Regions from separate parts of the Bacillus sp. FJAT-27231 genome, predicted to be linked through region 2. Evidence: riboswitches for the same ligand, from Rfam matches in the RefSeq annotation. Region 2 holds a riboswitch; each other region holds the start of a gene.
The links. Region 2 has a riboswitch for cyclic di-GMP ahead of AC623_RS11850 (response regulator). Riboswitches for the same ligand answer to the same signal wherever they lie in the genome.
Positions count from the first base shown of each region.

Region 1: it holds a riboswitch for cyclic di-GMP, as region 2 does, so the genes downstream of both, AC623_RS10185 (bifunctional diguanylate cyclase/phosphodiesterase) here and AC623_RS11850 (response regulator) in region 2, are expected to answer to the same signal.
Region 3: it holds a riboswitch for cyclic di-GMP, as region 2 does, so the genes downstream of both, AC623_RS19650 (hypothetical protein) here and AC623_RS11850 (response regulator) in region 2, are expected to answer to the same signal.

Region 1 covers NZ_LFZU01000001.1:2,178,556-2,182,805, reverse strand. The annotation lists gene AC623_RS22305 (methyl-accepting chemotaxis protein) at 1-123, shown strand, start outside; gene AC623_RS10200 (ATP-binding protein) at 149-547, shown strand; gene AC623_RS10195 (STAS domain-containing protein) at 560-919, shown strand; gene AC623_RS10190 (SpoIIE family protein phosphatase) at 945-2,087, shown strand; cyclic di-GMP riboswitch class II at 2,207-2,290, shown strand; gene AC623_RS10185 (bifunctional diguanylate cyclase/phosphodiesterase) at 2,347-4,250, shown strand, end outside.
Region 2 covers NZ_LFZU01000001.1:2,488,436-2,492,685, forward strand. The annotation lists gene AC623_RS21505 (hypothetical protein) at 1-134, opposite strand, end outside; gene AC623_RS20795 (hypothetical protein) at 201-587, opposite strand; gene AC623_RS11845 (manganese catalase family protein) at 793-1,650, shown strand; cyclic di-GMP riboswitch class I at 1,972-2,059, shown strand; gene AC623_RS11850 (response regulator) at 2,137-2,490, shown strand; gene AC623_RS11855 (YfiT family bacillithiol transferase) at 2,718-3,230, shown strand; gene AC623_RS11860 (aspartyl-phosphate phosphatase Spo0E family protein) at 3,395-3,580, shown strand.
Region 3 covers NZ_LFZU01000001.1:4,107,141-4,111,390, reverse strand. The annotation lists gene AC623_RS19660 (LytTR family DNA-binding domain-containing protein) at 1-187, opposite strand, end outside; gene AC623_RS19655 (GNAT family N-acetyltransferase) at 522-962, opposite strand; gene AC623_RS19650 (hypothetical protein) at 1,236-2,387, opposite strand; cyclic di-GMP riboswitch class II at 2,419-2,502, opposite strand; gene AC623_RS19645 (MFS transporter) at 3,071-4,250, shown strand, end outside.

The DNA.
Region 1 (4,250 bases), 310 kb from region 2:
CAAAACATTGCCGCGGTTTCTGAAGAAGCAGCAGCCAGTGTTCAAGAAACGGCTTCTACGGCAGCGGACTTGGCAAGCATGGCAGAGAGCCTTAATCACCTAGCTGCTAAGTTCAAAATTTAGTGAGAGACTTGAAAGGAAGAAGAGAATGAGTCTCCAGTTTAATTGTATAGAAATGCCAATCAAAACAGAGAAAGATGTATGGGAAGCAATGAAAAGAAACGATCAGTTGGCGGAAAAACTTGGTTTTCCGCCAACTGTCCAAATCATGCTTCGACTCGCTCTCGAAGAAGCAGCCGTTAACTCCCTCGAATATGGGAGAGGATCAAGTCACGAATCTGTATATCTCAGCTGGAACGTCGATAACCACACGATTAGAATTTCCTTAAAGCAAAAAGGAAGCCGCTTTTGTATTGGAAAAAAAGAAGAGGTGAATGTGTCTTCTTGTGGAAGAGGGCTTCAATTAATAGTAAATATTATGGATAAAGTCTGGCTGGATGAAAAAGAAGGCTATGTCATTTTTCATATGCAGAAAAGTCGTCATTAAGGGGGAGAAAGAGTGAAAATAGAAAGCTTTAATCGTATACAAGTGTTGCATTGGGAAGAAGACATTACGTTAAAGAATATTGAGCTGTTCCGGGCCGCTATGCTGAAATTTACGGCAGGATCGGCAGATTATTTTGTTCTTGATCTAAAGCCAATACAGTACATTAATAGTGCTGGACTTGGAATCATAGCTGAAAGTGTCATGAATATGCGTAAGCAGCAAAAGGATATGGCGATTTCAGGGATTGGCCAGTCCATTGAAGAAATTTTTGTAATTGTAAAGTTCACAGCGTTTATTAAATTGTTTCCTGATATAGAAGCAGCTATTAACTTTTTTGAGGCAGCTCAAAATGACAATCCCTCCATTTGCTAGCTCTGGGAAAGGGGAGGGAGCAGCAATGAAGCGTACGAAACCCTTGACGGCCTCTTTATCAGAAGCGAGTGAATTTTTGGCTGATCGGCTTTTCCAAAGCATCATGGAAGGCGTGATGGTGACAAACGTTGAAGGAAAGATCCTGTTTATTAATCCAGCATTCACTGAAATTACCGGTTTTGATAAAGAAGTAATTGGTTTAACACCGAGAGTGATTCGGTCTGGGAAACATAGTGAGGCTTTTTATAAAAATATATGGGACTCAATCGCTCGACATGGTCAATGGAAAGGAGAAATTTGGAACAAGCGAAAAGATGGCCAGTTTTATGTTCAGTGGACAACAATAACAGTGATCAAGGACGAGAAAGGGAAACCGCTTTTTTATGCTTCTGTCTTTACGGATATTTCAGCCAAAAAAGAAGCCGAGCAACAACTCCAAGAAGATTTAAGGTTAGCTCGTAAAGTGCAAAAAGAGCTGTTAAGCCAGCCAATCAGAAATCAAGATATTAATATTACAGGGGCTTATTTGCCTTCAACAATGATTGGCGGTGACCTGTACGTCTGGTACCAGCTGAATGAGCATGAATATAGCCTATTCGTACTGGATGTCATGGGACATGGCATTACTTCTGCTTTGTTAGCTGTTTCTATCCGTTCGCTTCTTCGATCTGTTTTATACGAAACAGTGAAACCCGCTAATGTGTTAGAAAAAATGAACAGCCATGTTTATAGTTTATTTAAATCCCAGCAAGCAACGTTACGCACGTATTTTATTTCGGGGATTTATGTTCACATTGACACAGCCTCAAAACAGATAAGGTATGCGTCAGCTGGTCATCCACCCGGACTATTTATTGACTATACAGGCGATGTGACAGAATTAGAGAGTAGTTGTCCTCCATTAGGAATGATAGAGCAGATCGAAGTGAAGGAAGGACAGTTTGATTATGAAGGAAGAGCAGTGCTAGTTTTATATACAGATGGCTTGATCGAGCATGGGGAACAGACGGTAGGAGCAGCTATTGAGGAATTAAAAAAGATGGTCAGACAGCATTGTCACTTGGAATCAGAACAGATTATTTGTCAATTGCTCAAAGAAAAAAAATACTCCCGAAATCCGAACACTTTTGAGGATGACATAACGATCGTGACGGCCATTCTCTATTAACTTAATTTGACCAATAGTCGGTCTAATGTCACAACCTATCCGCCTTCTGCTTATTGACTTATTGGGCATATAGTTCTATGATAATCGTATAAAGATCATGGACTTATTTTACATATTGCCTTTAAAGTGGAAGCGATGAATAGTCATTTGTATGTGGGCACTTGAATGGCTTGGAGCGAGTAGTGCAACCGACTCTTTTTTAGAGTCGGTTTTTTGCTTGCCTTATAGATAAATATAGAATAGAAAAGAGAGATCTGCCATGCCTAAATATTCCCTTTTGAATAATCCTGATAACAGGGAAAGTGAACAGTTCGAGGTGGTTTTAAAAGAACTGACAGATGTTAAATATGCGCTTGATCAGTCTGCTATCGTAGCCATAACGGATCAGCAAGGAAAGATTTTGTACGTAAACGAGCAATTTTCTAAGATTTCAAAGTACAGCGAGGAAGAATTGCTGGGACAGGATCACCGAATTTTAAATTCCGGCTATCATCCTAGCTCCTTTTTTAAAGAGATGTGGGCAACAATTGGGACCGGCCGTATTTGGAGGGGAGAGGTAAGGAATCGAGCAAAGGATGGTTCTTTTTATTGGGTCGATACGACGATCGTGCCTTTTCTAAATGAGAATGGGAAGCCTTATCAGTATGTGTCTATACGAAACGATGTTAGCAGCCGCAAACAAATAGAGGAAGAATTAAGAGAGAGCGAAGAAAAGTATCGTCTTATTACAGAGCATTCATCTGATTTAGTTGCGGTGATTGATAAACAAGGGAACTATCGATACGTTTCCCCTTCCCATTCTTGCTTGGTTGGTTACGATCTAGATGTATTAGCATCGGGACAGTTGTTTCAATATGTACACGAAAGAGATCGTAAGCAGCTTTCAGCGAAGCTAGATAAGCTTGCTGCGAAAAAGAAAATTTCTGTTCAGCTTGAATTTCGTATACGAACAATTCGCAACGAGTATAAGTACATGGAAACAAAAATTAGCCCTATCTTTAAAAACGGAGAAATTGAAAGCTTCGTATTAGCGATGAGGGATGTAACGGAACGAAAAGAATCAGAGCAAATGGTTTATCATTTAGCTTATCATGATACGTTGACAGATCTTCCGAATCGCCGGCTCTTCATGCAGCAGCTGCGAAAAGAAATAGAACGGGCAAAAAAAACCTCATCCCAGTTTGCTGTGATGTTTCTTGATTTAGATCGTTTTAAATTTGTCAACGATTCATGGGGCCATGAAACGGGTGATTTCATTTTGACAGAAGCGGCCCGTCTTATTAAAAAGTCCGTTCGTACAACCGATTTAATCGCCCGCTTAGGCGGCGATGAATTCACGATTTTGCTGAGAGATGTTCAGAACACGGAAGAACTTGAGCGGTTAGCCAAAAGAATTCAATCCAACTTTCAAAAGCCGTTAAAGGTCGCAGAGCAGCAATATACCCTTTCCTGCAGTATAGGCATCGCTCGTTTTCCGGAGCATGGAGAGCAGCCGGATGAGCTGTTAAATAAGGCGGACTCCGCCCTTTATTTTGTAAAAGAACGAGGACGCAACGGATACGCTCTGTTTAAAACTGAAATGGAAGAAAAATCATTAGAGCGGATTTTACTAGAAAATGAGATGAGAAAAGCTATTGAACTCGAGCAATTTCATATTGATTACCAGCCTAAAATGGACATTACCAATAACGAGGTCATTGGAATGGAAGCACTTGTCCGCTGGCATCATCCAGAGCTTGGGCGCATTCCTCCCAATAAATTTATTCCGCTGGCTGAGGAAACTGGCTTGATCCTTCCTCTTGGGGAATGGGTGCTCCGCCATGGGTGCAAACAAAATAAAGAATGGCAGCTTAAAGGCTATAAACCGTTGAGAATATCTATTAATATGTCTGTCCGCCAACTGGCCCATCCAAACATCGTGGGAAAAATTCAAGAGATTTTAACAGAAATAGAGCTGGACCCAGAGCTGCTGGAGCTTGAGGTGACAGAAAGTGTATTTGCGGATTTCGATCATGCGGCAGATACTTTACAGCAGCTTAGAGATTTAGGGATTCATATTTCGATTGATGATTTTGGCACCGGGTATAGTTCATTTAGCTATATTAAGTACTTACCTGTCGATACGTTAAAAATTGATGCTTCTTTCATTCGCGATATTCACCA
Region 2 (4,250 bases):
ACGTTCATATCAACATTCGAGTTCCCGCTGTTTGTAACTTCAGTTTGCGTCAACTCGTTATCAGCCATTCCCCTTCTCCCGAAAAAAGAAGAAGCAGCCATTCTTCCAAAAGGAGGCCTTTGCGGTTCTGCCATTTTATTTCCCCATTTCAATTTATTTTCAGGCAGAAAGAATGGTGGACTCTTTCTGCCCCCCAAAAATTAAATATCAAATCTCTGACTTTGTGCTTGTGCTTGATCTTGGTCTTGGTCTTGGTCCTGGTTTGAATTTGCTCTTGAATGTACTCTTGCAACAGAATCAGAATCTACATTGATGTCGAGACGGATCGTTGTATTGCCGCTGTTAGATACTCTAGCAATATTCGTATTACGGTCAATGTTTTTCAAATCGTTGTCATTATCATTGATGTTTCGCAAGTCAATTTCATCTTTAATTCTATTTTGTAGATTGCTTCTTACATCCACTTCGTCCTCAATGTTTACATTTGTTGTTGTTCGATTTTCTTCATTCGATCTTGAACCATTGTTGCCGCGGTTGTTTTTATTATGTTTGTTTTCGCCTGGGAACCATACTTCACTCATACTCATATTCTCTCCTCCTTTTTCCATTTCTTACTATAATGTATTCTTTATCTCTTTTTTTGAATGGACAAACCATTTAGGGGATTAGCTTGTTTTTAAAAAGATATTGTTTGTTCTTTATGAAAGGCTGACTGTATGAATAAAATAAAAGCATTCGCTTCATGATAAATATTGATTGTATTTATTCTATATTGGAAATGAGGATAGGCGGATGTACTATTATAAAGAAGAGTTAATCAATATGATTAAGCCTGATCAGCCAGATCCCGAGGCAGCAAAGGTATTACAGGAAATTTTAGGCGGGCACTTTGGAGAAATGAGAACGATGATGCAGTTTTTCTTTCAAAGTTCCAACTTTAGAGGAAAAGATACTCAATACCGCGACTTGCTTCGCGGCGTATTCTTAGAGGAAATTGCTCATGTGGAGCTTGTACAAAACACAATTAATCAATTGCTTAATGGCTCAGGTGAATCAGCTGTCCCAGGAAATGCAGGGATGGACGGTGCACCTCTTGATGATGCTGTCAAACATGCCAACCCCCATCATTATATTATCGGCGCCCAGGCCTCGCTTCCCGTTGATGCAAGCGGAAACCCCTGGAATGGATCGTGGGTATACAGCCATGGAAACCTTATTAGTGATCTGCTTGATAACTTAGTGCTTGAATCTACTGGTGTCCTGCAGAAGACACGTATTTATGAAATGAGCTCCAATCAAACGTTCCGAGAAACACTTGCTTTTCTAATTGTCCGGGACAACGCCCATCAAAACGCTTTTGCCAAAGCACTTGAGACACTAGGCGTTGACTGGGGCAAACTCTTCCCTGTTCCGAATTATGACATTAATAAATATCCGGAATGCAGAAAGTACGTAGAGATGGGGTATCATAATGCCCAATTTAACTTCAGGTTGGATCCAACAAGAATCGGTGAAATCTTTCAGGGAGAATCGCCAAGCCGGAATAAAGGAGAACTTGCAGTAGTCGATCCGCCGAAGGGGTTCCCTGTTCCAATGCTTCCTGAAATGCCTAATGAGCATAGCCCAGGAACAAAAGACATGAACTTCTAATAAAAAGAAAATTTTCGTTACGTCATTTCCTTTTGACTAACTATCTAAAACATACTAGAGGACGGCTCTTTAAAAGCAGCTAATGCTGCCAGCAAGAGCTGGCCTTTTCCATTTTTTGATCGCTTTTATATATTACCCATTAGTTAATAGTCATTTTTCGACTTAATTTGACTCCTTTCATTGCTATTTAAGTTGCCCCCGCGCAAAATCAATAGTAATATATCCTTAGACCTTTAGTTTTATATACTATTTCTTTATCGCCTTGTTTTAGGCGTCTAGCGGTTAATCTATTAAAATACAGTTTTTAAAATCTTACTATTATTCATTGAAGGGCAAAACCCGTGAAAGCGGGCGACGCAAAGCCACGGGCCTACAGCAGTGCTCCTGCCAAGGCAGCCGGGTTGCCAAATTGAGTTCACCTCAGCTTATATATAGAAAGATGGCCTTCTCTGAATGTATTTTAAACTCTTAGCGAAGGTGTGAAATATGAATAAATCAGTATTAATAGCAGATGACTCTCTTTTCATGAGAACTTGGCTGAAGAGCATTCTGACAGCTCATAACTATGAAATATTCGAAGCTGCTGATGGTGCAGAAGCTATAGCCGCGTATGCGCTTTACAAGCCTAGTCTCGTTCTCATGGATATCACGATGAATAAATTAAATGGCTTGGAGGCGCTGAAAAAAATTATAGAATTTGACCCTTCTGCCAAAGTAGTGATGTGCTCCTCTCTCGGTCAAAAACAACTAATTATAGAAGCATTGAAGTTAGGAGCTAAGGACTTCATTGTAAAACCATATTTCGATCAGTTAATCCCTATATTAGACAACATTGAGTAACCTCCCCAAGAGGGTGCCGTGCAATCGCATCCTCTTTTTCTAGCCATTTATGATTCTCTCTTATTTTTTATTCTCTCGCCTCTGTTTCATTGTCTTCTCAAACTATCATTCATTTAAAGCAAATTTAAAAATTAGAAGAGTCATCAGCATCACCTTCCCTTTCCAAATATGTATGGCAGAATTAAAATAGAACTAGTAAGCTAAAAGCAGAAAGGCGGAAAATATGAATGAAAGATGAACAATATCCGATTGGTTTGTTTGAATGTCCACATAACATATTAGAGGAGGACCTTCACTATTGGATCGGTGACATAAGATCTTTGCCAAACCGTTTAAAAGCTTTAACCAAAAATTTAGATAAAAAAGAACTAGGTTATACATATCGAGAGGGAAGCTGGACCATTCAACAATTAGTTCATCATATTGCTGATAGCCACATGAATGGCTATATTCGCATGAAATTGGCTTTGACAGAAGAAATTCCAACGATCAAAACATATGAGGAGTCAAAATGGATAGAGCTATATGACTCTGAGCTGCCTATTAACATTTCGTTAAGCTTACTAGAAGGATTGCACGCAAAATGGGCCTGTTTATTAGAACATTTAACACCTGTTCAACTGCAAAGACAGTACAAGTATCCTAATGGAGATGTTATGAGAATCGAACAAAGTATTGCTCTTTATGCCTGGCACGGTAATCATCATTTAGCCCATGTCCAGCATGCTTTAAATCGTTAAGAAAACGTTAGTTGCAAGCATGGGGTTTCTTCTAATTTAATCAAATGATGTAACTTTTTGGTTACTTCTGTCGAACCTCTTTCTCTTCTTTTTTTCAAGTTGTATAATATATCCGAACGCACACGAACGTGTACTTTCAGATATATGATTAGGAGAGATAGACGTTGATTATCCAGGAAACACTTGAAGAGTTAATGATTCAAATTAATACTGTTCGTCATTTAATGATTTCAACCGGGCTGCAAAAAGGGCTTAATGATTATGAAACTTTAAAATACAGTGAAGAACTGGACAAGCTTATTAATAAATATCAATTAGTTACTTGGCCATGCCATCCTAAGACAACTTAAGAAATCTCTCCCGTTTACATACTTTATAGTTTACTTCTTTGCCAATAGCGAGAAATTTCTCTATCTTTTTGCATATCCCGCCTATTTTTGGGTAAATTACTTGCAATCAGGGTTACACGGCATCCACCTTCACACACCACCAAGAATAACCTTGATTAGCCAGGCGCAGGCCTGGCTTTTTGCTATTTATTATTGTTGTGATTCAGCAATCCTAGTTCGTGATCATCTCTATTATTCATTATGTTATAAGAACGGAACTATTTTCCTGGTTATTACCAAACAAAAATATCCATTTATCTCCAATTAACTAACTAAATACAATAGAAGCTCATCAGCCTTTCCGTCTATCCCCCATGTTCCCTGCTGACGAAATACCTTTTAAGTAAAATAATCATTAAGACTCTTTCATTTGTTACAAACATATTTCATAATTATATTTTGTGGAACGCTGTTACAAAGGAGAATGGTCTTGATTCCAGTTGAACTTATTTGTCATGAACTTAAACGGCTAACGGATGATTATTACAAATGTGAGAATCCTACTATCAGAGAACAGATACATTCTGATATTAAACTTTTAAGCACAGCCTTATTTCTTGTTGGCCAGTATGAGTAAAAGCTATTAATTCCTCTTTTAACCGGTTCGTTCTTTTAAGACTCACCGCTTTAA
Region 3 (4,250 bases), 1.6 Mb from region 2:
CTGCCTCAAAATAATAGATATCACTAAGCTTAATACGATGAACTTGATCATTTTGATATCCGAGTACAATAGGGATGTCGATTTTCAGCTTGTTTGCCATTGCATGTATTTCGTCATTTATTTCGTGACATCTAATGAGGATTTCTTCTTCTAATTCTTTGCTTATTTCCTCTATTGACACTTTCATATGATCACCTACGGAAATTTAAACTATTTCAGATCGACGATGGCTTCGGTTTTATCCATTCACAAAGGTGCAAGGTTAAGTAAGCTTGTCTATCCTCAAAATTAAAGATAGAAGACTTTGAGTATGGTCATCGAGGGGGAGACTGCTGACATTCTTCAGATCACTTTGTTATATTTTACATTTTATCAGATTGTCACTTGGTATTGATACTACGATATTAACCAAAGTCTATTCATTTCGTTGTATCACGTGTAGAGGAAAAGACCGTTTGGCAAACGACAGGGGAAGGAGAACCCCATCATGAAGAAACGTCTAGATAGGGTCACTAAGGAATTTAGAGAGGTCTTTCAAAAACAGTTAGCACTTCTTGAAAACCAAGTTGCTGGCAAAGAGCTGTTGAGTGATTACCAGAAAAAATACTTAATTGAACTTTTTTATACTGGTCTTGTTTTAACCGTTTTAAGGCTTCCTGTGTGAGTTCTTTGGCTATCCCCGATTTTCTATATGGAGAGAAAACGTAAATATCAAGAAGGTATCCAATTTCTTCAAAGGAATAAAGATCAATATTTGTCCCGACTAGGATCCATCCTAATAGGGTATTTTCTTTCTCGGCTACCAAATAGTAAGCTCCATTTTCAAGAGCAGGTTTGAATATCTCGCTTATAATATTGTCCCGACTAGGTTTAAGGTATCCCATTGAACCTTCTTCGATCACCTCTTGTGAAAAATTTAAAATAAAATCGATCTCTTTCTGATTGGCTTTTCTAATAATCATGTATGTGCCTCCTTATTACCGAGGAAATTAGAGAGGAAATAAAGTGATTTTACCTGATTATTATCATATGGATGCTTAATTGTTTTGCTATAGGCAAATGAATGTAAATCCAGCTTTAACTAGGTACACATCAAATTCTCCTTCGGCATATTACGATGAAAGGCACTGTATGTAAATAAGGTTTTTAAGAATATTACTAAATAAAAAACATGGCTATCAGCTCTGAAAATAACAAGAGGCTGACCAATAAGTCCAGCCTCTTGTGTTGCTTGGTTATTTTTTTAAGACGGCAGTTGCCTCATAATCTTTTTTAGCAGAATTGTAAGTCACCGTAACGTTATAGACAAATCCTCCAATTTGATAATCTTTTGAGGATGAATTTTGATTTTGAGTACCTGGGTTTGCGATATTGCCTTCTAATACTTTATCGTTTTCAGTTTTCGTTGAATGATCGGAATAAACGATGGTATATGTTGCCGATATCTTAAACTGATTGCTGTTTTGAGCTTGTAGAGTCAGCTTTAAATTGCTTAACTCGACAGGAACCACTTCAACAGCCGGAGCAGCAGGTACGGCAAATTCGTGAGTCTTTGGTATCGTTCCAAACCCGTCAGAGAGAGCATGAGAAACTGTATTGGTCTGACCTGGCTGCAAACCGGTTTTCGTTACCGATTCAGTCGTGGTACGGTCTTTACTATCAGTAACTAAAATATTAAAAGTTGCTGAATAGGTTTTAGTATTTGTATCAAACTCCCAAGTTAGAGCTTCTTGTGAAAATTTAAAATCTTGAATGGCAGTCGGAACCTCAATGGCTTTCCCTAGAACGGTCACTTCTGATTCAACACCGTTCACAGCCAATGTCTTTGCGGTGATGACAGGATCACCCACTGACCAGTTTTGAACCTCATTATAGGACAAAGTGAATTCATTAACAGAGCGATTATAAGAAGTCCATTCTGTATCTTCAGCAACAGTCGATGTGACATAAGGGATATGAACTTTTTGGCTTACCGTAGGTGCACTTGTATGAATGCTGCCAGCGTTCTTCCCATTCGCGTAAATGGTATAGGCAGAAATCGCAAACTCTTTATCACCTTTGAGAGCCGAAACATCAACCGTTGCTTCATATTTCCACTGTGTATCTCCAACCTTAGTAACGGTTATATTTTTTGCTCCTGGAATTGTTACTACCAATTGAGGCCCATCAATAAGGACTGTACCGGTTAATTGAATTTCTTTCGCAAATCTTGGCACCGTGATCTCATCGAAACTAATAACTCCAGTCTGAACATTTTGCTCTGTACGCCCAGTTTGTTTTGTCTCAACCTTTGGAGCAGCAGCCATAACAGCATTACCGAGTCCAAAAACTAGAGAGCTAGCTACAACAGTAGAAATAACTTTTTTTGAATAGACTTTTAGCATCAATTAGTATTCTCCTCTTAAATAGTATTTTTTTAAATAAGAGGGTCGGTTACACTACTTGCTCCACATAGTCCAAGTGTCCAAATAAAGACTATGCTTCATAGCATCCCTTAAAGGAGGTTCGTTTTCCATATAACCTAAGTACCCTGGTAAAGGATATACTTCAACGTTTATCCGCCAATGATTGGTTTGAGATGAATAAGTGATCATTTCAACCAATGTTGCAAGTAATTGATGTACTGATACGATCCGTGGCCACTTCGATATATCGAACATCTCATACATAAAATTATTATAAATGGAATTTTAGGCTAAAAGAACTAATTTCCATCGACAAAATGAATCAACAATTTTCAAATCTATCGTTAATTGTCATACTGTATATGATTTCGTCGGTCAACATTTTAATATTCTTCAATCGGTGATAGGCGCAATGATAATGGAGATATAGTTTATATTCTTAATCTGAGGGTGTATAAACCTTTAAGCAGAGGGTAAATCTTTTAATGATTTCCTTTTTTCCCTATTACCCTTTAGGGTTTATCTGTCATTTTCTTCTATTAATTTAGCAGAGGATGAAGGGTTCATAGTAAAGCCTTTTCAGAAAAATAGACCTTGTTTTTTCCATTGAATCCGATTATAGTGAAATGGCAATGACAACTGTCAAGACACCGGAGGTAAAGATGATGGCAGAAAGAACAATTTCACAGAGAAAGCTTCTCGGCATTGCAGGGCTCGGCTGGATGTTTGATGCACTAGATGTTGGGATGCTTTCGTTTATTATTGCAGCCCTGAAAGCAGAGTGGGGACTGACACCAGAACAGATGGGATGGATCGGCAGTGTGAACTCCATCGGAATGGCTGTTGGCGCACTCCTTTTCGGTCTATGGGCAGATCGGATTGGCAGGAAGAATATATTCATTATTACGTTAGTACTGTTTTCGCTTGCGAGCGGTATCTCTGCTTTAACGACGACCCTTTTTGCCTTCTTAGTTCTACGCTTTTTTATTGGCATGGGGCTTGGTGGAGAATTACCTGTCGCCTCAACGCTCGTTTCAGAAAGTGTATCGGCGAAAGAGCGCGGACGAGTGGTTGTGTTGCTTGAAAGCTTTTGGGCACTTGGCTGGCTGATTGCCGCACTTATTTCCTATTTTATTATTCCGTCATATGGCTGGAGAGTAGCTCTTATCCTTGGTGCTTTACCTGCTTTTTATGCTATTTATTTGCGGCTAAAGCTTCCGGATTCTCCGGCATTTTCACCGAAAAAAGCGGAGAGACGGTCAATTGGTCAAAACGTCCGAGATGTTTGGTCGAAGACATACGCACGCTCTACCTTCGTGCTTTGGATGGTCTGGTTCACGGTCGTTTTTTCATACTATGGAATGTTCCTGTGGCTGCCAAGTGTGATGGTCATGAAAGGGTTTAGTATGATTCAAAGTTTCGAATATGTATTAATCATGACTCTAGCGCAGCTGCCAGGTTATTTTACAGCTGCATGGCTCATCGAACGAATGGGAAGAAAGTTTGTGCTTGTCACCTATTTGTTAGGGACGGCGGGTTCTGCGCTTATTTTCGGCAATGCAGAAACGACGGCAGTTCTTATCGTGTCAGGTATCTTTTTATCCTTCTTCAACCTCGGAGCATGGGGGGCGTTATATGCCTACACTCCTGAACAGTATCCAGCTGTCATTCGCGGGACAGGGGCCGGTATGGCTGCCTCGATCGGGCGTGTAGGCGGGATCCTTGGACCGCTTCTTGTTGGTTCACTTGTGGCAGCAGGTAATTCTATTGGCTTCATTTTTGGGCTGTTTTGCGCCAGTATCGTTATTGGTGTACTTACACTTGCATTTCTAGGGAAAGAAACAC